3 regions of the Cupriavidus sp. GW823-FHT07A04 genome follow, and region 1 is predicted to be linked to each of the others. Evidence: predicted binding sites of a transcription regulator. Region 1 holds the regulator's gene; each other region holds the start of a gene.
What was found. The regulator FliA, encoded in region 1, starts transcription of late flagellar genes. The targets are predictions, from matches to a motif close to CTAAAGTTTNNNNNNNNNNNGCCGNTA.

Region 1 (9,985 bases):
GCTGCTGGTGGGCATGTACACCCAGAAGGCGCTGGACTTCGCAGCCTTCCCGGCGGTGCTGCTGTTCACCACGCTGCTGCGCCTGTCGCTCAACGTGGCCTCGACCCGGGTCGTGCTGATGGAAGGGCACACCGGGCCGGATGCCGCGGGCAAGGTGATCGAGGCCTTCGGCCACTTCCTGGTGGGCGGCAACTTTGCAGTGGGCATCGTGGTGTTCGCGATCCTGGTGGTGATCAACTTCATGGTCATCACCAAGGGCGCGGGGCGTATCGCCGAAGTTGGCGCGCGCTTCATGCTCGACGCCATGCCCGGCAAGCAGATGGCGATCGACGCCGACCTCAACGCTGGCCTGATCAATGAAGACGGCGCCAAGAAGCGCCGCGCCGAGGTCTCGCAGGAATCGGACTTCTACGGCGCGATGGATGGTGCCAGCAAGTTCGTGCGCGGCGATGCCGTGGCGGGCCTGATGATCATGTTCATCAACGTCGGCGCTGGCATGGTGGTGGGCATGGTGCAGCATGACCTGGACTTTGCCACCGCGGTGCGCAACTACACGCTGCTGACCATTGGCGATGGCCTGGTCGCGCAGATCCCGGCGCTGGTGATTTCCACCGCCGCGGGTGTGATCGTCTCGCGCGTCTCCAACGAGCAGGACGTGGGCCAGCAGCTGACCGGACAGCTGTTCTCCAATCCGCGCGTGCTCTACCTGACCGGCGCCATCATTGGCATGATGGGCATCATCCCGGGCATGCCGCACTTCGCCTTCCTGGCCTTTGCCGGGGCGCTGGTGTGGTTCGGCCGCTATGTGGCACGCCGCGACATGGCGCAGGCGCAGGAAAAGAAGCGCGAGGAACGCGCCCCCGCGGTGGCGCCGGAATCGACCGAAGCCAGCTGGGACGATGTCACCCTGGTTGATCCGCTCGGCATGGAAGTGGGCTATCGCCTGATCCCGCTGGTGGACCGCGCGCAGAACGGCGAGCTCCTCGGGCGCATCAAGAGCATCCGCAAGAAGGTGGCGCAGGAGATCGGCTTCCTGGTGCCGGTGGTGCATATCCGCGACAACCTGGAACTCAAGCCCAACGCCTACCGCATCACCCTCAAGGGCGTGGAGATCGGCCGCGGCGAAGCCGCGCCCGGGCAGTGGATGGCGATCAACCCCGGCCAGGTGTCCGGCGCGCTGCCGGGCACGCCCAGCCAGGACCCGGCCTTCGGCCTGCCCGCGGTGTGGATCGAGAGCGGCCTCAAGGAGCAGGCGCAGACCTACGGCTACACCGTGGTGGACGCAAGCACGGTAGTGGCGACTCACCTCAACCACCTGATCCACATGCACGCGGCCGAGCTGCTTGGCCGCCAGGAAGTGCAGGCGCTGCTCGACCGCATCGCCAAGGAATCTCCCAAGCTCACCGAAGACCTGGTTCCCAAGGTCATCACGCTCACCGCGCTGCAAAAGATCCTGCAGAACCTGCTGGACGAAAGCGTGCCGATCCGCGACATGCGCACCGTGCTGGACGTGGTGGCCGAGCACGCGCCGAAGGTCAGCGATCCCAACGAACTCACCTCGCTGGTGCGCATGGCGCTGGGCCGCGCCATCACCCAGCAGTGGTTCCCCAACGGCGCCGACCTCCAGGTCATCGGCCTTGACGCTGGCTTGGAACGCGTGCTTTCGCAAGCGCTCACTAACGGCGGCGGCATCGAGCCGGGCCTGGCAGATGCGCTGTTGCAGCAGACGCACGGCGCGGTGACCAGGCAAGAACAGCTGGGACTGGATCCGGTGCTTCTGGTGCCGCATCCGCTGCGCCCGTTGCTGGCGCGCTTCCTGCGCCGGACCATGCCGCAACTCAAGGTGCTCTCGCATGCCGAGGTGCCGGACAACCGAAATATCAGGATCACCGCCATGATCGGTGGCACAGCGTGAGGGGTTTCGCAAAATGAGCGTAGCTAAATTCGTGGCGGCCAATGGCCGCGAGGCCTTGCGCCAGGTGCGCGAGGCGATGGGGCCGGATGCCGTGGTGCTGTCCAACCGCACCGTCGAAGGGGGTGTGGAGATCGTCGCGATGCGCGACACCGATCTCGGCGCCATCTCCAGCAACGCGCCGGTATTCACGCCGCCGCCGGCTGCCGCGGTCGCCGTCGACGGTGCCCTTGGCGACCTGCGCGGCGAGCTGCAGACCATGCGCGCCATGATGGAGCGCCAGTTCTCCGGCGTGGGCACGCACAGCCTGCCGTCGATCGGCGGCGACCCGTTGCGCGATTCGCTGTTTACCTGGTTAGTGACCGCTGGCTTCTCCGGGCAGCTTGCCCGTTCGCTGCTGGGTCACTTGCCGCTGGGCCATGACCGGCCTGCCGCCATGACCTGGATCCGCCAGGAGCTCGCGCGCAAGGTGCCGGTGCTGAACGACGAAGATGCGCTCTTTGCCCAGGGCGGCGTGCTGGCGCTGGTGGGCCCCACCGGCGTGGGCAAGACCACCACCACCGCCAAGCTGGCCGCGCGCTTCGTGCTCAAGCACGGCCCGGAACGCCTGGCGCTCCTGACCACCGACACGTTCCGGATTGGCGCGCACGAGCAATTGCGCATCTACGGCGACATCCTTGGTGTGCCCGTGCACGCGGTCAAGGACGCGGCCGACCTGCGCTTTGCGCTGGCGGCACTGACCGAGAAGCACCTGGTGATCATCGACACCGTGGGCATGAGCCAGCGAGACCGCAACCTGTCCGAGCAGATCGCCATGCTGGCCGGCGTGCAGGCGCCGGTGCAGCGCATCCTGCTGCTCAACGGCGCCAGCCACGGCGACACGCTCAACGAAGTCGTCCACGCTTACCGTCACGATGCCACGCCCGACGGCGGCATCGACGGCTGCATCGTCAGCAAGCTGGATGAGGCCACGCACCTGGGCTCCGTGCTCGACGTGGTGATCCGCCACCGCTTGCCGGTGTACTACGCCTCCACCGGCCAGCGCGTGCCCGAGCACCTTGAACTCGCCAACGGCGCGGCCCTTGTCGAGCGTGCCTTCCAGACGCCGCGCCGCGGCTCGGTGTTTGCCGACGCGGAAGCCGCGCGCCGCGCCATGCCCGCGCAGGACGACAGCGAAGCCGCGCGCGCAGCCAGCCCCGGCGGCGCCGACGGCATGCTGCGCTCGCTGACCGACAGCGCCAACGCGGTGGGCGATTGCGTGGAGCAACTGAACGCTGGCAGCTATAGCTTTGAGCTGGTCCGCTCGCTGTGGCGGCAACGCAATGAGAGCGCACCCTCGCCGCGCCTGATGGCGCAGCAAGTGCGTGAGGCCGCCTGCCGCGACCTCGCCCGCCATTGCGACCGCTTCGTGCTGTCGCTGAGTGCCACGGTGGCCGCGCCGGTGGCGGGACGGCGCGCGCCGCGCCCATGGCAACACACGCTGTTCCTGGCGGACCGCGACGGCCTGCCGCTGGCGGCCGCCGCCGCGCCCGCCGGCCGCACCGGCCCGGCGCTGCAAGGCGGCCAGGGCGGATGGGAAGCCGATGCCGCCACGCTGTGCGCCGCCATCGCCGCCGCCCGTACCGTGGTCAACGTACTCGACGCCATGCCTGCCGCCCCCGTGCTGGCACGCTGGCAGCAAGCTGGCGAGCGCTGGCTGGCCACCGCACGCAAGACCACTCGCGTGGCCAGCGGCGGCGGTGCCGTCAAGCTCGATGCGTTGGCCGAGACGCTGACCTTCCACGCCGTGCAAGACATGGATTATCGCGGCCGCGATGCTGTGCAGTGGATCGCGCAAAGCCCGGTGCGCGTGCTCGAAGGCCAGGCACGCGGCGCCCGCTCTGCCGCCGAAGGCGGTACCGAGGCAGGCTTGCTGGTGTCGCGCGTGGTCGACCGCGAGAACGGCCAGACGCTCGCCGTGCATTACCTGCTGTGCGACCCGGCGCTGTCGGCCGAGGGCGCACAACTGGCCCGCTGGGCCCGCTGGGCCGAAGCCGGCGAAGCGCAACTGCGCACGCTGCGCCATGCGCTGGACCACCTGGGCCAAGGCGACGGCGGCAATGAACCCGCACAGGCCGAAGCGCAGGCCTGCGCCCGCTTGCTCGCGCTGCAGATGGGCGTGGCCGCGCTGCGCCTCGAGCAGGCCTGCGATGATTCGGTCACTGCATTCCTGGCGCGGCTGACCGGCCGCGCGCCGGCTCGCCAGGCTTGCGGCGCAGCGGTACTGGTCGAAGGCATCGGCCGTTTGCTGGCCTTGCTCGACGTGCTGGAAAACTATCCCGCCCGCAGCGGCCGCGCCACGCAGTCCGCCGTTCAGGAAGCGCCGCCGGAGACGTTCCAACTGGGCGGCGCCGGGGGCCAGCTCGAGGCGCGCATGAGCGGAAGCCGCGTGTTCGAGACACTGGCGCAGGGAGAATAAGCCGTGAATTCACTCGCATCCGACCAGGCGGAAAGCCTGCGGCGCATGCTGGCGCCACGCGCCACGCGCCGCATTGCCGTGGTCGCAAGCGATGCCGGTGCCGGCGCCACCACGGTGGCACTGGGGTTGGCCAACGCTCTTGCCCTGCAAGGCGAACGTGTACTGCTCGTCGATGAGGACCGCTTCGGCGCCCGCGCCACCCGGCTTGCCGGCGCCATGCCGGAAGGCACCCTGGCCGCGGTGCTGGGTGGCGCGGTGACGCTCGACGCTGCGCTCGGCAAGCGTCCCGCCGGCACCATCGCCGTGCTGCCGGGCAGCCCCCAGGCCAATGGCGACCTGCAGCTGCTCAAGTCGTTTCGCACCGTGCTCAGCGACGCCCGCAGCGATGCGGATGGCGGCTTGTCGCAAATGGCAGGCGCGGCGCACAACCTCATCGTGGTGCTGCGCGCGGAGCCGGCCTCGATCAAAGCCGCATACGCCTGCATCAAGCAGCTCAATCACCTGTACGCCTGCCGGCGTTTCCACCTGGTGATCAATGCCGCCGCCGGGGACGCCGCCGCCAGTGCGGTGCTGGGCAACCTGGCCCGTACCGCCAGCCAGTACCTTGGCGTCGAGGCCAGCCCCGCGGGCAGCCTGCCGCACGATCCGCTGGTTGAGCGCAGTACCGCATTGGGCCGTTGCGTGGTCGAGGCCTTCCCGGCCGCGCCCGCCACCGCCGCATTACGCCGAATTGCCACGGGCATTGCCAGCTGGCCAATGTCCGCCGATCCCCGTTCAACCCTGTCGGCACCGATGGCGCCGACGGCCACGGCCCTGGCTTAAGGGCCGGGACCTGCAAGCTAGGACTCACGAGAATTCCACCATGTATACGATTCAGGGAAAGCTCGAACAGACTGATACCGTGACGGCGCATGCGTCGCTGGTGCGTCGCATCGCCTTGCAACTGGCGGCCAAGCTGCCTGCCAGCGTGCAGCTCGATGACTTGATCCAGGCCGGCATGATCGGCCTGCTCGACGCCGCCAAGCGCTATGAAGACACCCACGGTGCGCGTTTCGAGACCTACGCCAGCCAGCGCATTCGCGGCGCCATGCTCGACGAGGTGCGCGCCAACGACTGGCAGTCGCGCAGCCTGCGCCAGTTCACGCGGCGGATCGAGCGCACCGTGCGTGGCCTGGAGCAAACGCTGGGCCGTGCGCCGCTCGATTCCGAAGTGGCGCAGGAACTGGAGCTGCCGCTCGACGAATACCAGACGCTGCTCAACGAGGTCTATGGCTGCCAGTTGCTGCACTATGAAGACTTCGAGCGCTCCGGCGAAGAGGACTTCCTGGACCGGCACCTGAGCGTGAGCGATGACGGCAACCCCCTCACGGTGCTGATGGAGAGTGGCATGCGCGAAGCGCTGATCCGCGCCATCGAGCGCCTGCCCGAGCGGGAGAAGCTGGTGCTGTCGCTGTGCTATGACCAGGAGCTGAACCTGCGGGAAATCGGCGCGGTGCTGGAAGTCACCGAGTCGCGCGTGTGCCAGATCCGCAGCCAGGCGATTACACGGCTGCGTTCGCAGTTGCGCGGGCTGCTGTGAGCAACGGGCCCAAGCACTTCGCTGCGTTGGCGCTAGCCGTGGCGTGCTGCCCGGCACTGGCCGCGCCTGGCGGGCAGGCGCTGCATAGCTGGTCGGCTTCGGTGAACGGGCCTGCGCTGTACAGCAAAGGCTTGCGCACCGTTTCCGTCCCGATTTCACCGACCGGCTATTTGCCGCAGGCGCAGGGCGCAATCACGACGGTGCGGTGGCGCTATAGCTTCTCGCGTACGCCGCCGAATGCACTGCAGGCTTACCTATGCAATGCGCAACGGTGTGTATTGCTTTCGGGGGCTGAGGGGCTGACCGAGGCGTTTAGCGGGGATGACGCTGCCAAGGGCTTTGTGTTTGCCTTTCAGGTGCCGGGGAAGGGCGCGTTGACGCCGGTTTTGATCGGGCAGGCTAACGAGGTGACGGTTGGGTTTCGGTGAGGGGGGCAGGGTAGCCTAACCGCAACTGCAGTCCCACTACCGCTGCGGGGCGGCAATCACGGCTACATCGAATCGTCTTCTGTTCCCGCTGGTTTGCTCCCCTCTCCCACTTGTGGGAGAGGGGCCGGGGGAGAGGGCGGGCACTCGCAAGAACGAGATGCCACAAACCACCCAGCTCAACCAATACCCAATTCAACCAGTCGCCAGACTGACCCCTTGCGGCCCGTTCTGCGTGCGCCCGTCGCGCCCATAGAGCGTCGTGTTGTCACCCCGTTGCCGCAACGCCAGGATCGCTTCCTCGGTGAACTCGAGATGCGCATCCACAACCGCGGCATTCAGCGCATTGGCGTGGCTTGCCGTGCGTGCCGCAAACACCAGCCTCCGCCATGCGGCCTCCACCGACGAATCGATCTGGCGCCCGAACAGCTGGCCGCCCGCGCCGGTGCGAATTCCCATGGCACCCATCTGCGCCTCGCGCGTGCGCGTCAGGGCGCCCAGCAATCCGGCCAGTTCGACCTTGCGTTCCAGCAGCCCGGCAAGGGCCTGGTAATCGCCGGCCTTGATCAGGCTTCTTTCTTCGCCTAGTACGGTGGCGAACTCCTGCGCGAGCTCGGTTTCGCGGTGCAGGTTCTGGATCAGGGACTGGCTCATGGCTTGCCTATCTTAGGGTGGGGTTGGCGATGCGGCCCGTGGCAAGCCGCGGTGTCAGGCGCCGCCGCTGAGTTCGCGCAGGGACGCGAGCAGCCCGTCGGCGATCTTGCTTGGGTCGATCTTGATGCGGCCTTCGGAGATCGCCTGGCGGATCTCTTCGACCTTGGCGGTGTCGATATCGTCGTCATGGTCTTCCACCATGCGCGCGCCGATCTCGCGCACCTGGGCCGACAGGGGGCTGCTGACGCGCACGCTGGACGTCTCCGGGGCAGCCGTCGATCCGGGGGCGCCGGCCACGCTGCGCACGGCGCCGTCGATGGCGTCGCTCGGCCTCGACGAGGTGGTCTGATTGATCTTCACGATGATTCCTTGCTGGGTACCTTTGGCTTATCGGATGCTTAGGGCGAAACTTTAGGTCGAATTGCGACGCCGCGGCGCCGTTTTTCCGGCCGCGGAGCGCGCGTTATTGTCTCATGAGCCGGCCCATGAGACGCATGCGCAACTCCAGGTGTCGCCGTCCCGATTCCCTATTGCTGTAGCACCACCGTGTCGCCGTTGCGCACCAGCGCATTGACCACCTGACCGCTCTTGAGCCGCACCTGGACGTTGTTGCCCACCGCGGCCTCGGCCATGACCTTGCCCTCGCTGCTGAGCTGGAACGACTCGCCTTCCACCAGCACCGTCACGTTCTGGCCCTGGCGTACGGCAATGGCCTTCTTCAGTAGATCCATCCGCATCGGCGAACCCGCGGCGATGCGGTTGGCCGCCACCGCGCCGGTCACCTGTGCGGGATCCGTCACCACCGCGCGCGGCAGCGACGCCAGGTCGCCTTGGCGGACTTCCATGTCGGCTGCATCGATGGCCTCGCCGGGCATCAGGTTGCGCCCGGCCACATAGTAGTCGGCCACCACCGACACGCGCGCTTGCACGTAGCGGGTCCAGGGACGTTCGCCGGCGCAGCGCACGCCGACCGAGACCCGGCCCCAGGGGGACGCGCCCGGCGGCAGGAACGGCTCGGGCAGCGGGCAATCCGGCGCGCGCCCGCCCGAGGGCGGTACCACCTGGATGGTGGCCTTGCCGGGCAGGCCGGCAGTCTGGCGCTCAAGGAATTGTTCGACCGCGGCGCGCACCGGGTCTTCGGGAAACGGCGAGGGCGGCGCCGCGCCGGCGCTGCCGGGCAGCGTGCCGCCGGCGGCCAGCACGCAGAGCAGGGCGCGCGCCGCGGCGGCCCGGAAACGAGGGGTCATGTGTACATCCAGGCAAGGAAACGACGCGGGCCGCACCGCGAAAGCGGGTGCTGCGTGCGTGTCAACGGGTCCTATTGTAGGCAGCCCCGCGTTCTTGCTCGAGTCGAAATGCGCGGTTTTCTTTGCCCTATTCGTGCGATTGGCATGACGGGGCCGCCCCTAAGATGGCACACCTGAAGAAGGTCGACCTTCGTTGCTCTCCCCCTCCAGCGAGACACAGACATGATTGACAGACTCGATGCGGCGTTGCGCTTCCAACAAGAAGCGCTGAGCTTGCGGACCCAGCGGCAATCGGTGATTGCCTCCAATATCGCCCATGCCGACACACCTGGCTACAAGGCGCGCGACTTCGATTTCTCCAGCACGCTGGCGCAAAGCGTCGAGCGCGGAAAGCAAGCCGAAGGCGTGTCGCTGTCCACCACCTCGGTGCGCCACTTGCCGGGCGTGACGTCTGCGTTCGCCGACAAGATGCAACTCGACTACCGCATCCCGATGCAGTCGAGCATCGATGGCAATACCGTCGAGATGGACACCGAGCGCGTCGCCTTTGCCGACAACGCGGTGCACTTCGAGTCCGGGCTGACCGTGATGAGCGCCAAGATCAAGACCATGCTGTCGGCCATCCAGCAGTGAGCACGCCATGCCCGCAATGAACATCTTCGAAGTCGCCGGCTCGGCCATGGCTGCGCAGTCGCAGCGCATGAACGTGACCGCGTCCAACCTGGCCAATGCCGACAGTGCGGTCGGCCCCAACGGCCAGCCCTACCGCGCCAAGCAAGTGGTGTTCGGCCTTGCCGCCACACCAGGCCAGAACGACGTGGGCGGCGTGCAGGTGGAGGGCGTGATGGAAGATCCGTCGCCCCCGCGCATGGTGCACAACCCCACGCATCCGCTGGCCAATGCCGACGGCTACGTCACGATGCCAAACGTTAACCCGGTGGAGGAGATGGTCAACATGATCTCGGCCTCGCGTTCCTACCAGGCCAACGTGGAAGTCCTCAACACCGCCAAGAACATGATGCTCAAGACACTGACCATCGGTCAGTAAAACCGGGATACGCAATGACCACGACCTCCTCCACAGGCAGCAGCACCAGCGCCGCCGGCATCGCCAATACCCTGCAAAGCGGCAGCGCATCCGCCGCCGACCTGCAGAACAACTTCCTGACGATGCTGGTCACGCAGATGAACAACCAGGATCCGCTCAACCCGATGGACAACTCGCAGCTGACCTCGCAGCTCGCGCAGATCAGCCAGGTGAGCGGCATGCAGACCTTGAACACCACGCTGAACTCGCTGCTGTCGCAAGTCAGCGCGAGCCGCGCGATGGATTCGGCAGCGCTGATTGGCCACACCGTGATGGTGCCGGGCAATGCCACCACGGTGGCCAGCGGCGTGCCGGGCCAGATCGGTGTGGACCTGCCGTCCACCGCCGATGCGGTCACGGTCCAGGTGGTCGACGCGAACGGCAACGTGGTGCGCAACATCAACATGAACGGCCAGACCGCCGGCGTGCACGACATCGCCTGGGACGGCAAGAACGATGCAGGCGTCGCCGTTGCCGATGGCGACTACAGCTTCAAGGTCACCGCTACCGCCAACGGCAAGGATGTCGCGCCGGTCGCGCTGGTCTACGGCAAGGTCAACAGCATCAGTGGCGACTCCACGGGCGTGCTGGTCGACATCGGCGGCGGCCGCACTGCGCCGGTC
Region 2 (9,985 bases), on a different contig from region 1:
GCCCGCCGTTGAGCCGGGGCAGCCGCGCAAGGTGTTTGTGACCGAATCGGAAACGGGGACGATCCTGTTCGCGGATCTGGACGAGGCCGGGCTGGGCGCTTGATCCCGTTGCGGCCCGCGCTTGTCACTTCGGTGGCAGCAGGTCTTGCAGGTCCCGCAGGGTTGCCGCGGTAGCGGGGGCCGCAGGTGCGGAGACAGGGGGGGCGGAGATGGGTGGCGCCGGGCGGGCCGGGCTGATCGTATTCGTCCTGCCGGCCGGGCCATTGCTGCCGACGGCGGCGGCATGCGGCACGGCAGCCGGGTCGAGCCGGCCATTCTGGCCCAGCGCGATCTGCGCGCAGCCGGTGAGGAAGCCATCTTTCTTCAGGCTGTTGGTGATGTCGATCGCCAGGACTGCAGCGCGCTCCTCGATCGGGATGAGGGTGCCGCCGCGGCTGAACGTGTATTTGCCTTTCCACACCGCGCGGTTCTGCCTGACATCCGTCAGCGTCGTGCCATAGTTGATTGACAGGCGGCCGCCGGACGCGTTGACCACGCCCCCGCCGTTGGCGATGGTCAGCACCGTATCGGCGGCGAACGTACGCATCCTGCCGGTCAGCGCGGTCGAGTCCAGCTCCAGCCCCGAGATCTCGTCGTACGCCGATTCCACGCCGCACTGCCGGGTGACCTCGCGGAACTTGGCCGCGAACGCCGCGGAGAAGTCGCTGTTCCAACCCATGCCGGTAGTGCCCAGCACATACATGCGGGTGGGCTTGCCGGTGTAGTCGCTGGCGCGGCTGGTCACGCCGACGGTGGTCGGCGCGCAGCCGCCCAGCAGCATAGACGCCACGGCCAGCGCGGCGGGGGCGCTATTTCGATATCGGTTTCCCATGTCTTGTGCCCTGAGAGAAATGGCGAGGCGAGCGGCTGCGGCCGGCGCCCGCTTGCTACTTCGTGTATGAAAAGTAATAGGGACTGGTGGCGGATCGCATGACATAGCGTCCGTCGGCCTCGGTCAGCCGATAGCACGTTTGCATCGCGCTGAAACTCGGGTTGGCCATCTCCAGGCAGACTTGGTTGGCTTCCGGCTCGATGCGGTAGCGCCCGGACGAATAGCCGCGGCTGACGGAATTGGTCACATCCAGGCTGCCGCTTTCCCTGACCTGCATCCAGAGCGTAATGCCGGAAGGCGCGATGGCATTGATCCTGCCAAGATGCGTGAAATGGCTGGCCAGCTCGACCCCGGTCAGTTGCCTGCCCTGCGGGCCGGCTGCGGGCCGGGCCGGGGCGTAGGCCGTGGCGCCCTGGCCAGGCTGCCCAGGCTGGCCAGGCGGGAGCGCCATGGCAGGCGGGGCGGTGGATGCCGTCTCGCTACGGAATTTCTGCAGCGCCAGCGCGGACCGTGCCGGCACCTCGCTGATCCATTGCGCGGGAATGGCAAAATTGATGTTCTGCGCGTCGGTCCGCATCAGGTAGGTAATGCCGACGAGTTGCCCGTCCGTGTTGAACAGGCCGCCACCGCTGGAGCCTGGGGAGATCGGGGCGGTGGTCTGCAGGCGGACGATGCGGTCGCGCTCGTCCTTGTTCAGCGAGGAGAGCAGGCCATCGCTCAGCGTCAGCTCGTAGCCGCGCGGCGCGCCGATGGCGTAGACCTTCTGCCCCACCTTGAGCGCGGCCAGCGGCGCGATCTTTACCGCCGGGGCGGTGAGGCCCTTGGCGCGCAGGATGCAGAGGTCGCGCTCGACATCGGCGTGCACCAGGTTGGCGCCATACGTGACCTTCTCGCGCCGGATGCTGATGGACTTGCCGCTCTTGAGCACGTGGCAGTTGGTGACCAGCTCCTCCGGCCCGATCACCACCGAGCTGCCCAGGCCGAACCGCGTGCCTTGCGCGTCAAAGACGGATACCACCCAGATGCTGGGCGATTCCCGCTCATAGAGTTCGGCCGAATCCAGCGCCAGGCAATCCGTCGAGATGCCAAAAGCCAAACACGAAATAGCGAAGCTTCCCGCAATGTTCTGCGCCCGACCCATGATGTTCATTCTGGTGACTGGTTTCGCCGGATTCAGCCGCCATCCTGACGGTGCTGGCTGTCTGGTCTTTCCCGGCCAAAGCGGCCGGGCTGCTTATGATAAACGTTCCGGATGCCAAGCGGGCGGCCCGCTATTGCGGCCGCCGCGCTAAAGATTCCCGGTTGATGGCCGACAACATGGATGCTGGGAGGTGCGCCTTCCCGCTGGCTTCAATGCCAATCGTAGCTTCAACCGTAGCTTCGAACGTAGCTTCAATCTCAACCTCAACCTCAATCTCAACCTGGAAAACCGTTCAATGGATATTTCCCTCGTCAGTGCGGCTAGCAACTCGGGCGGCGATCCCGTGCCCACCATGATGCTGCGCAAGTCGCTGGACCTGCAGGCGCAGAGCGTGGCAACCCTGCTGGGCTCGATGCCGCAAGTCAGCGTCCCGGCCAGCAATCCCCCTCACCTTGGCCAGAGCATCGACATCAAGGTCTGATTCCGGCAATCCGATAACGGAGCTACCCGCGCCCGGGTTGACATCAAACGGGTGCGGGGGGCTAAACGGCGGAGCCGGGTGGCTGCGGCGCCAGTGCGAACGTCAGCCGCACGGTCGTCCCTTGCGCCGAAGAGCGCAGGTCCAGCGCCGCCCCGATGGCCTCGGCACGCCGGCGCATATTGCCCAATCCCCGTCCGTGCGCGGCAGCCTCGGGCGTAAAGCCGCGGCCGTTGTCGTGGATCTCGATGACCAGGGCTTGCTGGGCGGCATCATGGTGCGCCGAGACCCGGATAGCGCTGCCGCCGGCATGCTGCATGGCATTGGAAAACACCTCCAGCAACAGGTAGTGCAGCTCACGCACCCGCTGCGGCGTCAGGTCGTGCAGCGCCGGCAGGCGCGCCACCTGCCAGTCCACCCGCAATCCCGCCGCCTCCAGCCGCGGGCCAAGCCGGTAGCGCAGGTTGCCGAGTACGGTGGCCAGGTCGCCGCCGGTGTCCTGCAACGCATCGACGGATAGTTTCAGGGCATCCAGCGCATGCTGCAGCTGTTGCTGCAACGTGTGCGTGGAAGGGCTGCCGGAGCGCAGCATGGAGAGCATGCCCACCAGCTGGCTGCCGAGCCCGTCATGGATATCGCGCATGATCCTGCCGCGCTCCTGCAGGGTGGCCTGCTCGCGCTCCATCTCGCGGGAGTGGCGGTACATCGCATGCAGTTCCTGCTCCTTGCGGGAGATCGCGCTGTCCAGCTTCTGGTTCAGGGCAGCCAGCATGCGTGTGGCGCGCGTGTAGCGGTCGACCAGCAGCCATCCCATGGTCAGGCTGAAAATCAGCGACACGTAGCGGGTGACGGAGGAGTCCCAGTAGGCATCCCCGATCCACCAGACATGGATCAAATCCAGCACCGAGATGAGCAGGGTGAGGCCAAGGGCGGCGGCAATCGCCGTGCGCTCACGCTCCGGACGCGTCACGGCGGCGCGGACCAGCACGGCCACGATCGACAGCGCCATCGCAACATTGACGACCACATTGGCCAGCACCATGGCGCGGGTGCTGTGTGCCGTCACCATCAGCGCGATCAGCGGAAGCTTGATGCTCAGGTAGAGCAGCAGCCCGCGGCGCAGCCAGCGCGCCTCCAGGCCGGTCACAACGATGGCGAACCTGGCGGTCGCGTACATGAAGACCGCCCGCCCGGCCAGCACCAGCGCGAGCCATGCATCGGGCGCGCCGGCGTCGTCGGAAACGAAGTACTCGGCCAGTCCGAAAGACCAGCCAAGCTCCGCGATGGCATATAACCCGAACAGGGGGTCCCGCTGCCGCCACCACACCAGCGCCGCCAGGCACGCCAGCAGCACGCTGGCCGCTGCGATGACTATCGGGCCGATGACCTTGAACCAGAGCGCCCGCTGGTAGTGCGCCTCCACCAGTGCCGGCGCACCAAACTCCACGCGTGACAGGCCGCCGCGCGAGCTGGCGCTGGCAGCGATCGTGACAAGCAGCTCGTTCTCCGGGCGCAGCAGGTCAGCCGGCACCGGGATCAGCAATGGCTGCTGGCCGGCATAGGACGCCGGGGCCGACAGGCTGCCAGCGTGGGCAAGGCGGCTGCCGTTGAGCCGCACCTCATAGCTATTGGCGGCCCGCTCGATGTACAGCGCGGCCATGCCCTGGCGGCCTGGCAAATCCGGGAAGCGCAGGAGAAATCGCGCGCCGCCCGTCTGGCCGGGACGGGACCGGTCCCAGTAGTAAGGCAGGCTGACGGTGGCCGGCGTGCCGTCGCCGGTGATCATGGCGGCCTCGCCAAGGATTTGCAGCTGCCCGGCGGCAAGCGGTAATGAACCGGGCAAGGTGAGCAGCAGCCAGAGCACAAGCGCTAGCAGTGGCTTTGCGGTGAGCAGGGATTGGGGCAACAGGATGCGCGCCATCCGCAAGGGGGCGGTAGGCGGCGTGGCGGTGGCGCTGGCCGCCGCGTGAGGTATCACCATGAGCTGGTCTGGGGCTTGGCGCAAGGGTGCGGGATGATGGTTCCGCCGCGCCCATCGTAGCTTTGCGCCGGAGTTCGGTCAATCGCGCCGGCTGAGCGGCCCATCGCCGCGCCTTCAGGCGGGATGGGCCGGGCCTCACCCCACCTCGGCCGGCGCGGTCGCGGCGGCCCGGGAACTGGTGCCGCCCGCGGGCGAAGACACCCGTTTCAGGCGTGGGGCGTGTGCCGCCTCGGCATGGTTGCCCATAACCTCCAGGCGCAGCAGGATGATGGGCACGGACACCAGGGCGCGTTCCAGCGTGACCAGCAACTGCCCGGCCCGCATTTGCGGCATCCGGATCTCGAAGCTCAGCATGCACTTGATTGGCGGCAGGCCGAGCGGCATCTGCCGCTCGTTGGACGGGTACTGGCCGCAGTCGCTGGCGGCGCAGCGCATGGCCACGCGTACGGCGGGCGCATCGTCAAGCCGCGCGATCACGCTCAGGCGATACAGGCGCCACCGCTGGACGGGCGGCGCAAGGTTGACGGCTTTCATGGCAGGTCTCCTTTGTCTTTCGACACGAGGCAATCGAAGCTGGTGCGCCCGGCCGTGGCCGGGGCGCGCCGGGCCGTTAAAGCGCGGGCCGCAAGCCGGTGGAAAGTTGCAGCTCCACCGTGGCGCCCGCCAGGTCCGCCTGGGCCTGGAGGTAGTCGAGGTAGGTCTCGTCCGCGGTGCGTTGCGCATCGAGCAGTTCCAGCAGGGAGGCAGAGCCCTGGCGGTACGACTGGCGCATGCCGTCCAGCACCCGGTCGGCCTCGGCGATCACCGAGTCGCGGTAGCGTTGCAGGTTGTCCTGGGCAGCCTGGAACGCGATGAGCGCGTTGCGCACGTCGACCTCGGTTTTCAGCTCGGCCTCGCGCAGGGCCAGCATGGCCTGCGTGACCTCCGACTCCGCCTGGATCAGCTCGCCGCGCTGCAGCCGCGACAAGGGCAGCGGAATCGATACCGACACGCCCAGCATGCGCGAGCGCGCCGTGGCATCGCCGTTGGGCTGGCCCTCGTCGTCCGTGGTGCCGCGCACGCCGGGTGTCATGGTCATCGCGAAGCTCACGCTGGGATCCACCCAGCGGTTGGCGCGCGCCAGTCCCGACTTGTCGCGGGCATTCTCCAGCGTGGCGCGGGCGATCCGGACCTCGTCGCGCGCTTCCATCGCCTGGGCGATCAGCGCGCCGCTGTCGGTGCCAGGATCATAGGGCTGGAACTCGCAAGCCAGCGGCGCGTTGCCGAAGGCCTCGGCCACGCGCACGCCAAGCTGGATGGACAGCTTTTGCATGGCGGCCTGCGCGGCGGCGCGCGCCGATTTCACCTCGGCGGTGAAGCGGTCACGCTCGACCCGCGACTGCGACAGCTCCAGGCCACCGATGTCGCCCGCCTTGCGGCGGATCTCGTTGGCGCGTACCACATTGGACAGAGCGGACAGCGTTGATTCCTGCCGGACCAGGGCCTCGCGGCTGCGGCAGGCTTCGACAAAGGCTGTGGCGGATTCCTGGTACAGCGTGTGCTTGAAGCCCTGCAGGTTCGCCTCGGTCAGGCGCAGGTTGCTCTCGGCGGCGCGGATGCGCGCGCTGCGCTTGCCGCCCAGCTCGATGGGGATCTCGATTTCGAACTCATGGGTGCGCGGCGGCTTGGGCGACACCGCACGGCTGGTCTCGATGCTGCCACGACCGTACTTGAGCACCGGGTCCGGGCGCACGCCGGCGATCGAGATCTCGGCTTGGGCGCCGCGGATGGTTTCCTGCTGCGCGGACAGGCCGATGTTCTGCCGCTCCACCGTGTCGAGATAGGAGGAGAAGCGGACCGGTGCGCGGGCCGTGGCGGTGGCGGTGGCGGTGGCGGTGGCGGTGGCGGTGGCGGGCGCGTCCTGCGCCCAGGATGCGGATGCCGCCAGCATCGACGTTGCCAGGAAGAGGTGGCGCAGGGCGGGTGCCGCTAGCAAGTTCTTGTCTTTGATTTGCATGGGATTCTCCTCAGGCCTGGCCGGCGGCGCTGGTTGCCGCCGCGTCGCCTTCGGCATCGGTTTCCGACCCCCTGGCCGCTTGCGCCGCACGCTCCGCGCGGGCTTCAACCAGGTAGTAAAGGGCGGGCAGCAACAGCAGGGTCAGCAAGGTGGCGGTAAAGAGCCCGCCAACCACCACGGTGGCCAACGGCCGCTGCACATCACTGCCGAGACCTCGCGCCAGCATCGCCGGTGTGAGCCCGATGGCGGCCACGGTGGCGGTCATCAGCACCGGACGCATGCGGCTTGCCGCGCCTTCGATCACGGCTTCGCGCAGGCTCAAGCCGTTCTGCGCGCGCAGCCGGTTGATCTGCGAGATCATCAGCACGCCGTTGAGCACGGCTACGCCGAACAGGGCGATAAAGCCCACCGCGCTGGATACGTTCAGCGTCATGCCGCGCAGATGCAGCGCAGCCAGGCCGCCGATGGTGGCCAGGGGCACCGCCAGCAGCACAAGCGCCGGCTGGCGCAGGTTGCGGAATTCGGCAAAGAGCAGCACGAACATCAGCGCCAGCGTCATCGGCAGGATGATGGCGAGCCGTGCCTGCGCACGTTCCAGGTTCTCGAACTGGCCGCCCCATTCGATCTGGATGCGCTTGTGGTCGTAGGACACGGCGCGCTCGATGGCGGGCTGGGCCTCCTTGAGGAAGCCGGACAGGTCGCGGTCACGCACGTTCAGGCGCACGATGATGTGGCGGCGTGCCATCTCGCGCACGATCACGCTTTCGCCGGACACGGTGCTGATGCGTGCGACCTGCGCCAGCGGCACCTTGGCGCCATTGGCCGCGGTCAGCATCAGGTCGCCCACGCCAGATGCGCTGGCACGCATGGCCGGCGGGAAGCGCACCGTCATGTCGTAGCTCTTCTCACCCACATAGAGCTGGCCAACCGGCGAGCCACCGATGCCGGTGGAGATCAGCTCGGCCACGTCGGCCGCGTTGATGCCGTAGCGTGCGGCGGCGGCGCGGTCCAGGTCGATCTTCAGGTTGGGCAGCGGAGGCTCCACGTCGATTGCCACATCCGCGGCGCCAGGCACGCCGCGCAGCGCGGTGGCCACTTCGCCGGCAATGCGGCGCACGTCGCCCAGGTTCTCGCCGAACACCTTGACCACCAGGTCGCTATGGGCGCCGGAAAGCTTGTCCTGCACCCCGTCGATCATCGGCTGCATGAAGCCCACCGAGTAGCCTGGCATCTGCGCGTAGCGCGCCGCCAGCTTGTCGATCAGCTGCTGCTTGGTCATGCCCGAGGCCCACGTCTTGTACGGATGCAGGCCAACGCTGGCCTCGATATGCGAGGGCGTCCAGTAGTCGGTGCCGTCATCGTTGCGGCCGGTCTGCGTCACCACGTAGGAGACTTCCGGGAACTCGCGGGTTACCCGGCGCAGCTCGCTGGCCATGCCGGAGGCGCGCTCCAGGGTGATGCCGGGCGGCATCTGCACCTGCAGCCACAGCGAGCCTTCATCCAGGTACGGCAGGAAGTCGCGGCCGATGGTGGCGCCAAGCGCCAGCACGCAGGCGAGCGCCAGCGCGCAGCTGGCGGCCACCCAGCGGATGCGGCCAATGCCGCGCTCCAGCGCAGCGCGGTAACGCACGCCCAGCCAGTCCAGCACAGGGTTGTGGAACACGTGGCGCGGCTTGCGCATGGCAATCCAGGCCAGCCCCGGCACCAGCGCCAGCGCAACGATCAAGGCGCCGATCAACGCCGCGCCAACCGCGAACGCCATCGGCGAGAACAGCTTGTACTCGATGCGCTCGAATGAGAACAAGGGCAGGTAGGCCGCAACGATCACCAGCATGCCGAAGAACATCGGCCGTGCCACCTGCAAGGTGGCCTCGATGGCGTCGCGCGGGGTGAGCGCGCGGTCCTTGTCCTGCTCGCGCCGGCGCAGGATGTTCTCCACCAGCACCACCGCGCCATCCACCAGGATGCCGAAGTCGATCGCGCCCAGGCTCAGCAGGTTGGCCGGGATGCGCAGGTGATACATGAAGACAAAGGCGATCAGCAGCGAGAGCGGAATCGTCAGCGCCACGATCAGCGCCGCGCGCGGGCTGCCCAGGAACAGCAGCAGCACGATGCCCACCAGCAGCATGCCTTCGGTCAGCGTGAAGCCCACCGTGCGCATGGTGGCGTCAATCAGCGAGGTGCGGTCGAGGTAGGCGACCACCTTCACGTCCTTGGGCAGCAGGTTGTCGTTCAGGTCCCGCACCGCCTCGTGCACGCCCGCAAGCGCTTCCGATGCGTTGAAATCCTTGAGCAGCAGCGTGATGCCGGAGATCGTGTCGGGGTTGTCGTCCTTGCCCAGGATGCCGCGCCGCTCCACGTTGCCGTAGCGCAGCGTGCCGAGGTCCTTGACCAGCACGGGGGTGCCGTCCTTGCTCGTGACCACCACGTTGCCCATGTCGTCGAGCGAGCGCAGCAGGCCCACGCCACGCACCACGTACGATTGTTCGCCGCGGTCGATGACGCTGCCGCCCGCATTGACGTTGTTGGCGTTGAGCGCCTCGGTGACCTGCGTCAGCGTCAGGTTGTACTGCGTCAGCCGCGCCGGGTCGAGTTCCAGCATGAACTGCGTGGTGAGCCCGCCGAAATTGGTCACGTCGACCACGCCGCGCACCTTCTTCAGGCGCGGGATCACGGTCCATGTTTGCAGCTCGGATAGCTCGCGCAGGTCGCGCGTCGTGGACTCCAGCGTGTAGCGGTAGAACTCCCCGGTAGGCGAGGTGTACGGGTCCAGCCCCGGCTTGGCATCGTAGGGCAGGTCGACCTCGTTCAGCCGTTCCTGCAGGCGCTGGCGCGCCCAGTAGCCGTCGGTGCCATCCTCGAATACCACGGTGATCAGCGACAGCGCAAACAGGCTGCGGGTGCGCAGCACATGCATGCCGGGGGTGGCCAGCAGCGCGCGCTCCAGCGGAATGGTGATCTGCTGCTCGATTTCCTCCGCGCCGAGCCCTGGCACCTGGGTTACGATCTGCGACGTAACGTCGGCAATGTCCGGATAGGCCTCCACGGGCAGCTGCTTCCAGCTGTAGGCGCCGTACAGCGCCACCAGCGCAAAGACCAGCCAGACGATGGCGCGCCGGTTGAAGCATAGGGTGACGAGGCGGTCAATCATGTAGCAGCACTCCGTTTTTCACGACGATGCGTTCGCCGGCCTTGAGCCCGGCCAGGATCTCGACTTGCCCGTCGGCATGCGCGCCCGTGGTGACCACGCGCGGCTCGAAACGCAGCGGGGCTTTCTCCACCAGCACGCGCGTGTAGAGCCCGCTTTGCAGCAGCGCGGTGGGCGGCACCAGCAGTGCCGCATGCTTTTCGCCCGCGAAGGTCACCTTGGCAAAGAGGCCGGGGCGATAGCGTCCGTCCGCGTTGTCGATGGCCACGCGGACCTTGACGGTGCGGGTGTCGGGGTCGAGGATCTCGCCGATGTAGCGGACCTTGCCGGTCACGGGCTTGCCGGGGTAGGCGTTGAGCAGGATCTCGGC
Region 3 (9,985 bases), on a different contig from region 1:
AGGGCGGTGGCGGCGGACTGGAACGAGGCCAGCGCCCCCTGCAGCACGCCATAAGCTGAAAGCTGGGTGTTGACCGCGCTCTGCTGATCGGTGATCGGGGTGAGCTTGAGCTGTTCCGCCGATTTCAGATTGGTCAGCAAAGTGCTCAGATCCAGGCCGGAACCAACACCAAGCGACGAAATCGCTGAACCGCTTGTCGAACTCGTTGCACTCGTTGAACTCATGATGCGTACCTGTGGTTTATGTGTGCGGGGAGAGGCGCCCGATCAGGCGGTTTGGTGAATCAGCAGGCCCTGCAGCTTATCAATGGCGCGGACAATGCGCAGGACTTCTTTTGTGGGGAACTGGCGAATCGTCTCGCCGGAGACCTTGTCCACGACACTCGTGACCATTCTGTGCGTGGCTTTGTCGATGCTGACGCGGACCTCGAGCGGGGTGGCCTCCAGTGCCTCGTTGAGGCTCTTCAGCGCACTGTCCAGCCCGGTGCTGCCGGCCGCATGGGCGCTGTCGGCCGGCTTCGATTCCGCTGGCCCCGAACCCGGATCCGCCTGGCTTCTCGCCGCTCCGGCGGCACCAACGGACGATGCCGGCCCAGCGGTGAGCGTGGCCGGCCTTGGCAGTAGCGGTTCGGTCGAACTGATCATGATCTGTTCTCGCAACGTTGGGTCGGTGCACAAAAGGCTTCGGTGGAAACGCTTTCAGAGCGGAGACCGCTCTGAAAACATTCCCGGCAGGACGGGCCCGGGTAGAGCCCGTCCTGCTAGGAGACCGCCGTCTGTTGCGAGAATTAACGCAGCAGCGACAGCACGCCTTGGTTCGACTGGTTGGCCTGGGCCAGCACAGACGTACCTGCTTGTTGCAGGATCTGGGCGCGCGACATGTTCGACACTTCGGTCGCGTAGTCAGCGTCCTGGATGCGCGAGCGCGAAGCCGACAGGTTGGTCACAGCCGAGCCCAGGTTGGTGATGGCCGAGTTGAAGCGGTTCTGCACTGCGCCCAGCGAGCTGCGCAGCTTGTCGACCGTGGCCAGCGCCTTGTCGATCAGGGCCAGCGGGTTGGTGCTGCCCGAGCCGGTGAACTGGGCCGTTGCGGTGGTGGTGCCGGCGGTGCTCAGCTCGATTTGGGTGGCATCCGTGACCGACGTGGTGGTCGAGCCGCCGTTGGCCTGGGCGCCAGCCTGCGTACCGGCGGACAGCGCGTAGTTGTTGCCGCCTTGGGTGATGAAAGCGACTGCAGCGCCGCTGGTGTTGGCGCCGACCTTGACCAGCTGGCCAGCCACGGTGTTGCCGGTGTTGCCGTTGGCGGCATCGCCGATCTTCACTTGCACCTTGTTCAGGGTGACGTTGCCGGTGGCGGCGTCGACCGAGGCAGCGTAGTTGTCGTTGCCGTACTTGACCACGTAGTTGCTGGTGGCGTTGCCGGCGGTGTCCAGCACGTTGTTCAGGGTCAGGGAGCTGGTGCTGACGGTCGAGCCGACGACGGCGGACAGGGCGTTGGCAGCCGAGGTCAGGTTGACCGAAACCGGTGCGGAGCCGGTGGCGGCTGCAACCGTGGTGATGGCGCCGCTGGTGCTCAGTGCGTTCTTGGCCACCGTGAAGCCGGTCATGCCCAGGGTCTTCGAGCTGATTTCTTGCAGGCCGATCGAGATGGTCTGGCCGTCTTGGGCGCCGACTTGCACGCTCAGCGGGGTGGCGGTGGACGACAGGACCTTGACGCCGTTGAAGTCGGTTTGTTGCGAAGTGCGGTCGATTTCAGCCAGACGTTGCGTGATTTCGTCCTGGATCGATTGCAGGTCGCTTGCCGAGTTGCTGCCCGTTGCGGCTTGGACGGACAGGGTACGGATAGCTTGCAGGTTGTTGTTGACTTCGTTCAGCGCGCCTTCAGTCGTTTGCGCCAGCGAGATGCCGTCGTTGGAGTTGCGCTGTGCTTGCGTCAGGCCGTTGATGTTGGCGGTGAAGCGGTTGGCGATCGCCTGGCCGGCGGCGTCGTCCTTGGCGCTGTTGATACGCAGGCCCGACGACAGACGCTGGATCGCGCTGTTCAGCGACGATTGCGAAGCGTTCAGGTTGTTCTGCGTCATCAGGGACAACGTGTTGGTATTGATGGTCATCGACATGGTACGACTCCTATTCTTTACAGTAGATTGTGCAATCCGGCTGCTGCCGCAACGTTGGCTGCCAGGCAATGCTGGGCGAGAAGTGCCACCGTTGTTTGGGTTATCGGTTGGTGCCGGAAAAGATTTAGAGTGATCTTTGCGATGGATTGAAACTGAGTGGCGGATTCGGCGCGAAACGAGCCCCGCCGGGCCTGCGGCGTGACGCCGGCAACGCCTAGCGGCGCTTGCGGGTACGCGGTGTATATAAGCTGACAAAATCCGGCGAGGTCTCCGCCCCGGGCACGCAGGCCATGGCCTCGGGGGCGTGAGCCGGCGTGATCACGGCGATGGAATGCTTGTAGACGATCTGCGGAAGCGGGTCCTGCGCAGACTCTGCCAGCAGCACCATATAGTTGTCCGCCGCCATGATCACGCCGTGCAGTCGAATGCCGTTCGATAAATGCACGACGACAGGATTGCGACTTGCGCTGTGGGTGGAGAGCTGCAGGTGCTGCAGTTTCCGGCTCGGGCGATCGATCCTGGTTACCTTCTTGTTCACAACTTCTCCGGAAGAGCCCGCTCGGGTTCTGGCGGCTGGCAACGGTCCAATAACTGGGCCTGGGCAATGCGGTGTGACAGCACGGCTGGGCGCCGGCTGTGGCGCGGCCTGGGCTGGGCGGGGGATGAAACATCCGCTCTCGGTGCTGGCGCGGGACGGCGAGGCGGCATGGGCCGGGACCGGACCTGGGTTGTGTCCAGGCGGTGGATCCGATGCTGCTCCGCAAGCTGTGGCGGGCGACGCCGCCAGAAGAGAAGGGGAATACTTCAGGGGCGAGGGTAACAAAATTTCTTACAAATCTTGACGGTTGGGGGGCGCGTCTCGTGTAGAGGTTTTCCTCTAATAAAACTATTGCATCACGCTGCAAATCTATGCATTGATAGGCGCTTGCGTGGCAAGTCCCAACGCCACCTGCGCCCGCATTCCCTATCTGGCACGGGTTTGCGGGCAACAAGGTGGCCCTGGCCTGCTGCTGCGATGTATCCCATGCCGCGTATTCGCCACTTGAGTGACATTTTCGACACTTTTGCTATCAGAGTTATCCCTGATAGAAATTGGATTTACACCTCATGTAAGCAGGTTTATATTCGCTTCAGGGCCTTTCGGCTCTAAAGCTGTCCTGGAAAGCCTACGAGCACCCCGCGCGTGGGCTTCTTTTTTTGTGCGCCCACTTTGCTTGTTGTGCGCCCTCGGCGACAAGCGCCGGTGGCGGCACTTCGAAGTGCATGGGTGACATTAGACGACAGGTTGCAGCCGGCCAATCGTTCGAATTGCCGGGCTTTTCCCCCTTATATTCCCTTTCAATTCCGCATTTTTCCGCTTCTTTGTGGAAGTCGCTGTTTAGCCCTCAAGCTTGCTCCCGTCCCTGCCGTTAAGCCCGCGATGCGGCGTCGCTCCGGAAATCTGTCCGGGGCGAGGATGAAGCGCGCGCGATAAGAGTTAAAGGAGCCGGGAAGATGCGTTGGTTGCGAAACTTTGGCATTGGGGTGCGCCTGACGGTAGCGTTTTCGCTCGTGGCGCTGCTGCTGGTTGCCGTGGCCGTGCTGGGCATGATGTCCCTGCGCACCATGAACGAATCGATGCGCCTGACAGTGGAAGGGCGCCTGTTCAAGGTGCTGGAGATCGAGCGTGTCAAGCAAGATGCGCTGCGCACCGGCATCCTGGTGCGCGATGCCACCCTGAATGAGGATCCGGTTGCCGTGCGGCGCAACGCCGAGCGCATCGGCGCGCTGCGCCAGGACATGCGTGGCACGCTGGATGAACTTGGGAAGTGGCTTTCCAGGTCCGCCAGGCCTGAGATCCAGGAAACCTATCGTGCCCTGATCGAGGCACGCAATGCTTACGACACCCAGCTCGACACGGTGTTGCGCCAGTTGCAGGGCGGCGAGTTCGACAGCGCTCGCAGCGCGCTGGTCGCGACCCTGCCGGCGGCGCAGGCACCTTACTTCGACAAGCTGAGCGAATTGTCCGACGGGGGGCGCAAAGTGGCCGCCGCTGCCGTGCAGGAGGCCAATGCCCGCTATGAGATGGCGCGCAACCTGCTGCTGGGCCTGGCTGCCGCCGCGGTCGCGCTGGCCGCCGTCCTCGGCATCGGCATCACGCGCTCGATCACGCGCCCGGCGCGGCAAGCGCTGGATGCGGCACAAGCGCTCGCACATGGCAACCTGACTTATGTCATCCAAGCCAGCAGCGATGACGAGATGGGCCGCATGCTGGGGGCGCTGGAGCGCGCTTTCGGGCAGTTGGCGACACTGGTGCACGGCATCCAGGGCGCGACGCGGTCGATCGATGGCGCGACCCGGGAAATCGCCAGGGGCAATACCGACCTGTCCCAGCGCACGGAGGAGCAGGCGGCATCCCTGGAGCAGACCGCGGCATCCATGGAGCAGCTCACCTCGACGGTCAAGCAGAACGCGGCCAATGCACGCCATGCCAACGAACTGGCGGTCAGCGCTTCCGGCGTGGCGGCGGCGGGCGGGCACGCAGTGCGCGGCGTGGTCGAGACCATGCAGCATATTTCGCAATCGTCGGCCAAGGTCGCCGAAATCGTCGGCGTGATCGAAGGGATTGCCTTCCAGACCAATATCCTGGCGCTCAACGCGGCGGTGGAAGCCGCCCGCGCCGGTGAGCAAGGACGTGGCTTTGGCGTGGTGGCCGCAGAGGTGCGCAGCCTGGCCCAGCGGTCGTCGTCGGCGGCCAAGGAGATCGGCCAGCTGATCAATGGCTCGGTGGGGCAGGTGGCCCATGGCGCCAAGCAGGTCGAGGACGCCGGCCGCACCATGGACGATATCGTCGGGGCGGTGAAGCGCGTGACCGACATCATGGGCGAGATCGCCGCGGCCAGCGAGGAGCAGTCCTCCGGCATCGAGCAGGTCAACCGTGCCATCAATCAGATGGAAAGCGTGACGCAGCAGAACGCCGCGCTGGTGGAGCAAGCCGCCGCCGCCGCCGAGAGCCTGCAGCAGCAGGCAGCCGGGCTGGTCGATGATGTATCCAGGTTCCAGGTGACACCGGCGCAAACGCATGTTGCACGGGCGCCGGCACCGGCTGCGCCTGCGCGGGCGGTAGCCGCAGCGCGCGTGGCGCCGGCAGCCGCGGGGCGGCGCCCTGCGGCGCACACGGCCGCAGGTGGCAAGAGCCACCCGCCGGCCCGCCCGGGGGCGGCTCGCCCGACCCCGGCCAAGCCCGTGGCTCCGGCCGCTCGTGCTGCCCAGGCAGTGCAGGTGGTTCAAGCAGCGCCGGCAGCACCGGCAGCACCGGCAGCACGAGTAGCACCAGCAACCGCCGCCAAGCCGGCGGCCCGGCCAGCCGCCGTAGCGCCACGTGCCGGCGCGGTCCGCCCCCCCCCGCGAGCCCGTGTTGCCTAGCAAGGCCCGCGCGCCGGTGGTGCGCCAGGGCCGCGAACCAGTGCTGTCTTCCAAGGCGCTGCCCGCCGCCCGTCAGGCCAAGGCTGCTGCCGTGGCCACACCGGCGCCGCGCCGCGCCGCGCGCACCCCGGCTGCCGGCAGCCCGGCTGTGGCTGCAGGGGACTGGGAATCGTTCTGAGACAGGCAACGTCGCCTTGAATGTCGCCTTGGCGGCGTTCAGGTCAGGAGCCCGGCAAGGCGGCGGGGCGGCTGCAAGGCGCAAGGCTTAGGCCTACAATAGCGCCCTTGTATACAAAAACAGACAGGAGCGATGCCGCCCGTTCGCGGTGGCGCCGCACTCAATGTCCCTCGCCGCAAGCGTTCTCTCCCCTGCGCCCATGACCGCCGTCTCCATGCCGTCCTTCCTGGCGGCTTCAGCTCCGCCTTCTTCCGCCCGGTCACCCGCGACCGCGATCGCCTCAGCCACTTCCGCCTCCTCCGAGGCCGCGGACGACGGCGGTAACCCTCGCAACACGGCATTCGTCCCCCCGCCGGTTCCGCCGGTGCCGGTGACGCAGATCATTTTCGGGCTGATGCTGGCCATCCTGCTGGGGGCGCTGGAGCAATCGATCGTGGCCGTGGTGTTGCCGGAGATCGCGCTGCAGCTTAACGGCTTCGAGGAGATGGCCTGGGTGGTCTCGGCCTACCTGGTGGCCTCCACGGTGGTGACGCCGATCTACGGCAAGCTCTCGGATCTGCTCGGGCGGCGCTCGGTCCTGTCGTTTGCCATCGTGTTGTTCTTCCTGGCTTCGATCGCGTGCGCGCTGGCGCAGACCATGCCGCAACTGATCATCGCGCGCGTCCTGCAAGGGCTGGGCGGCGGTGGCCTGATCTCGGTGTCGCAGGCCACCATTGCCGATGTGGTGCCGCTGCGCGACCGTGGCCGCTACCAGGGCTATGTGAGCGGCGTATGGGCCGTGGCCAGCATGGCCGGCCCGGTGATCGGCGGCTACCTGGCGCACTACCTGTCGTGGCGCTGGATTTTCTGGATCAATCTGCCGCTGGCGCTGATCGCGCTGCTGGTGGTCCGCCGTGCGCTCAAGCACCTGCCGGCGGGCAGGCGCCGCCATCGCATCGACTACGTCGGCGCGCTGCTGTTCGGTGGCGGCCTGACCGGCGTGCTGGTGTTCCTGACCCGGCTCGGGCAGGGGCAGTCTGCCGCCACGCCGCAGACGCTTGGCCTGCTGGTGGCCGGGATGGTCGCCATGGTGCTGTTCGTGTGGCAAGAGCGCCGGGTGGCGGACCCGATGATCCCGCTGGACATGCTGCGCGTGCCGACGGTCACGATTTGCTGCGTCACGCTGTTCCTGTGCTTTTTCCAGTTGATCGCCATGTCCGTGCTGCTGCCGCTGCGCTTCCAGGTAGTGGGCGGCGTGCAGGCCGATAGCGCTGCGCTGCGGCTGGTGCCGCTGACGCTGTCCATCCCGTTTGGCGCGTTCATCTCCGGGCGGCTGATGACGTGGAGCGGCCGCTACAAGCCGCTGCAGCTGGCGGGCTCGCTGGTCGCGCCGCTGGCGATCGTCGCGCTGGCGTTCGTTGATCCGCATGCGGTCTTGCTGACCGCGCTGGTGATGGTGATGCTCGGCCTGGCCATCGGGCTGCAGTTGCCAAGCGGCCTGGTTGCTACCCAGAACGCGGTGCCTGCGCACCAGGTGGGCGTGGCCACGGCGCTGACCGCCTTCTCGCGCATGCTTGGCGGCGCGGTTGGCGTGGCGGTGCTGACCACCGTGCTGATCGCACTGTTGCGCCATGGCGGCATGGGTATCGCGGACCTGGCCGGCGGCGAGGACATCCTGATGAGCATGTTCCATCGCGCCATGGTGGGGGGCGATGCGGGCACTTCGGCCGATGCCGGCGCGGTGCGGGCGGTGGCCGAAGCCGCGTTCCGTACGCTGTTCCTGCTCAGCGCCGCCGTGTCGCTGGTGGCGCCCTTCCTGGTGGCGCGTCTGCCGGAGGCCACCTTGCGCGGCAGCACCGGCGCTAGCGTGGCGGCCAGCATGGATTGACTGGCGCACGCTGGCCGAGTGAGGCCGCGTGGCCCAGCCAGGTCAGGGGCTCTGCGCCCCTGGCGCGCTGCTTTTTCCCAGGAAGCCGAACTCCACCGGCGTCTTGGCGTAGAACACCTGGACGTCTTCCAGGGCGAGGCGGTCGAACAGCCGCTGCACTTCCTCCTCCGTGGCAATCACGGTGATCTCCTCCGGCCGGTCGGCCAGCTCCAGGAAATGCCAGGTGTGAAAGCGGCGGTCATGGCCGATGCCTTCGGCCGCCACCATATGCGTGGCGCCGCGGATCTGCAGTTCGCGCAAGATTTGCAGCAGCCAGTGGGATAGCTGCTTGCCGTGGTGGCGGCGGTTTTCGATGGTGAACAGCGTGAGTTGGAAGCCTTGCACGGCATCCCCCCTTTTGCCCCCCCTGTGGCGGTGTTCGCGTGCCGCGAAAGTGGCATGGACGGCGTGCGCCTGGCGGGGTGCCGTCTTTAGTTTAGGCGCGAAACCTGCTTCCCCAAAAACCAAGGGATTACCCTAGACCCGTTCCGGGAAAGGGCGGGCTATATTTTCATTTGTCTCAATAGCGATTCATGGTTTTATATATAAAACAAAAGCCAGGGAGTCACTCTCATTACGCCAACCCTTAGCAGGTCCCCAGTGCGACATCCGAAGTCCGAAACCAACCTCAGGCGTGCACTGCGCTGGCCCGCCGCTGCCTGCCTCGCGATCTCCTGCCTGTGGATTGGCGCTGCACCAGCGGCGCGCGCCGCGCAACCCGCCCCTGCCTGCAGCGCGCTGCGCATTGTCGTGCCGTTCCTGGCGGGTGGCCCGGCCGACCTGCTCGCGCGCACGCTCGCGCAGGGTTTGCACCAGCGCCGCGGCATAACCGTGGTGGTGGACAACAAGCCTGGGGCCAATGGCAATATCGGCATCGATGCGGTGCGCCGCGCGGCGGGCGATGGCTGCACCTTGCTGGTGGCGCCCGCCGGCAACCTGACCATCAACCCAACGCTGTTCCCGGCGCTGTCCTACAACGTCGAGCGAGACTTCCTTCCGGTTTCGCTACTGGCAAGTTCGCCCAATGTGCTGGCGGTGCACCCTTCCGTGCGCGCTAGCTCCGTGCAGGAACTGGTGGCGCTGGCCCAGCGCGCCAAGCCGCCGCTTGGCTATGCCAGCCCAGGCGTGGGCAGCGGTCTGCACCTCGCCGGCGAGCTGTTCCGCCAGCAGACCGGCATCGCGCTACTGCACGTGCCCTATAAGGGCACCACGCAGGCGCTCAACGATGTGGTGGGCGGGCAGGTGCCGATCCTGTTCGGCACGCTGCCCACGCTGGCGCCGTTTATCCGCTCCGGCGCGTTGCGCGCGCTGGCCGTGACCCAGGCCACGCGCTCGCCCGCGGCGCCCGCGATTCCGTCGCTGGCCGAGCAGGGCGTGCGCGGCATCGAGGTCAGCTCGTGGTACGCGCTGCTGGTGCCGCGCGCCACGCCGGCGCCTGTGGTGGAGGCGCTCCATGCCGACGTGCGCGAGGTGTTCGGCAGCAAGGCCGTGCGTGAAGAGTTGGCGCGGCAGGGCATGGAGCCGGTTGCCGGTACGCCGGATGCGCTCGCCACGCGTATCCGCGTGGAAACCGCGGGCTGGGCCGAACTGATCCGCACGCGCGGCATCAAGGCTGAATAAGGCGACAGCGTAATAACGCAAGCCGGTGATGGCCGCCGGTTTGCGCCATTCCCCCCCTTCATGCACGACGCCTCACTCCCGCCCATCCTCCGGCGCGGCGCCTTCGGCATCCAGCCCCTTCATGTTTTCCAGCAGCTTGAGCAGGTAGTGCAGCGTGTGGGTGATGTCGCCGGTTGAAAAATCGGTCAGCGCCCGCTCGTAGTAATCCCGGATCTTGGGCTGCGCCAGGCGCAACCACACATGACGCCCGGTCTGCGTCATGGTGACCAGCCGCGAGCGCCGGTCGCGTCCGTCGGGCGCCATGCTCAGGTGGCCGTCGCGCTCCATGCGGCTGATCAGCCCCGACAGGTTCTGCCGGCTCACCATCAGGTAGCGCGCCAGGTCGCCCACGCTCATGCCATCGGCCGCCTGTGGCCGCGACAGCGCGCCCAGCACGGCCCACTGCTGCGTCGTCAGGCCTTCGGCCTCGACCGCCCTTGACCCCGTTTTGTGCAACATATTTGCGCATTGGTACAGGCGAAAGAACAACCTGTTTGCCATTTCCATGCGCGCGGCCGGGGCAAGATCATCGTCAAAATCGGGGTTAACCATCATAAATTCCAGAGTAGCCGTACTTGCATTGGTCCAGTTGCCCGCCTATTATACGTCAATATATTTACGTATTTAAACGCTGGCGCGCGACCTATCAGCCGCACGATAGCACCCTGGACCACGAAGGAGAACACTGTGCAAAGACTCGAAGGCAAGACGGTCATCGTGA

Region 2: the regulator FliA is predicted to act here: its motif matches at 2,160-2,186, upstream of AC1Q7Q_RS36445 (YjfB family protein).
Region 3: the regulator FliA is predicted to act here: its motif matches at 2,218-2,244, upstream of AC1Q7Q_RS33825 (FliC/FljB family flagellin).

Annotation. Positions count from the first base shown of each region.
Region 1 is NZ_JBXAHA010000019.1:92,285-102,269, forward strand. Features, by position in the region: gene flhA (flagellar biosynthesis protein FlhA) at 1-1,915, shown strand, start outside; gene flhF (flagellar biosynthesis GTPase FlhF) at 1,929-4,370, shown strand; gene AC1Q7Q_RS29440 (MinD/ParA family ATP-binding protein) at 4,374-5,192, shown strand; gene AC1Q7Q_RS29445 (RNA polymerase sigma factor FliA) at 5,233-5,949, shown strand; gene AC1Q7Q_RS29450 (flagellar protein FlhE) at 5,946-6,377, shown strand; gene AC1Q7Q_RS29455 (flagella synthesis protein FlgN) at 6,570-7,028, opposite strand; gene flgM (flagellar biosynthesis anti-sigma factor FlgM) at 7,083-7,388, opposite strand; gene flgA (flagellar basal body P-ring formation chaperone FlgA) at 7,556-8,275, opposite strand; gene flgB (flagellar basal body rod protein FlgB) at 8,498-8,908, shown strand; gene flgC (flagellar basal body rod protein FlgC) at 8,916-9,323, shown strand; gene AC1Q7Q_RS29480 (flagellar hook assembly protein FlgD) at 9,338-9,985, shown strand, end outside.
Region 2 is NZ_JBXAHA010000029.1:64,084-74,068, reverse strand. Features, by position in the region: gene AC1Q7Q_RS36460 (SMP-30/gluconolactonase/LRE family protein) at 1-103, shown strand, start outside; gene AC1Q7Q_RS36455 (hypothetical protein) at 125-871, opposite strand; gene AC1Q7Q_RS36450 (S1C family serine protease) at 927-2,021, opposite strand; gene AC1Q7Q_RS36445 (YjfB family protein) at 2,308-2,493, shown strand; gene AC1Q7Q_RS36440 (sensor histidine kinase) at 2,555-4,471, opposite strand; gene AC1Q7Q_RS36435 (hypothetical protein) at 4,607-5,005, opposite strand; gene AC1Q7Q_RS36430 (TolC family protein) at 5,082-6,467, opposite strand; gene AC1Q7Q_RS36425 (efflux RND transporter permease subunit) at 6,478-9,618, opposite strand; gene AC1Q7Q_RS36420 (efflux RND transporter periplasmic adaptor subunit) at 9,611-9,985, opposite strand, start outside.
Region 3 is NZ_JBXAHA010000024.1:111,892-121,876, reverse strand. Features, by position in the region: gene fliD (flagellar filament capping protein FliD) at 1-224, opposite strand, end outside; gene AC1Q7Q_RS33830 (flagellar protein FlaG) at 267-644, opposite strand; gene AC1Q7Q_RS33825 (FliC/FljB family flagellin) at 788-2,116, opposite strand; gene AC1Q7Q_RS33820 (RNA chaperone Hfq) at 2,331-2,654, opposite strand; gene AC1Q7Q_RS33815 (methyl-accepting chemotaxis protein) at 3,611-5,521, shown strand; gene AC1Q7Q_RS33810 (hypothetical protein) at 5,514-5,699, shown strand; gene AC1Q7Q_RS33805 (MDR family MFS transporter) at 6,094-7,566, shown strand; gene AC1Q7Q_RS33800 (DUF190 domain-containing protein) at 7,609-7,950, opposite strand; gene AC1Q7Q_RS33795 (tripartite tricarboxylate transporter substrate binding protein) at 8,275-9,225, shown strand; gene AC1Q7Q_RS33790 (MarR family winged helix-turn-helix transcriptional regulator) at 9,298-9,816, opposite strand; gene badH (2-hydroxycyclohexanecarboxyl-CoA dehydrogenase) at 9,952-9,985, shown strand, end outside.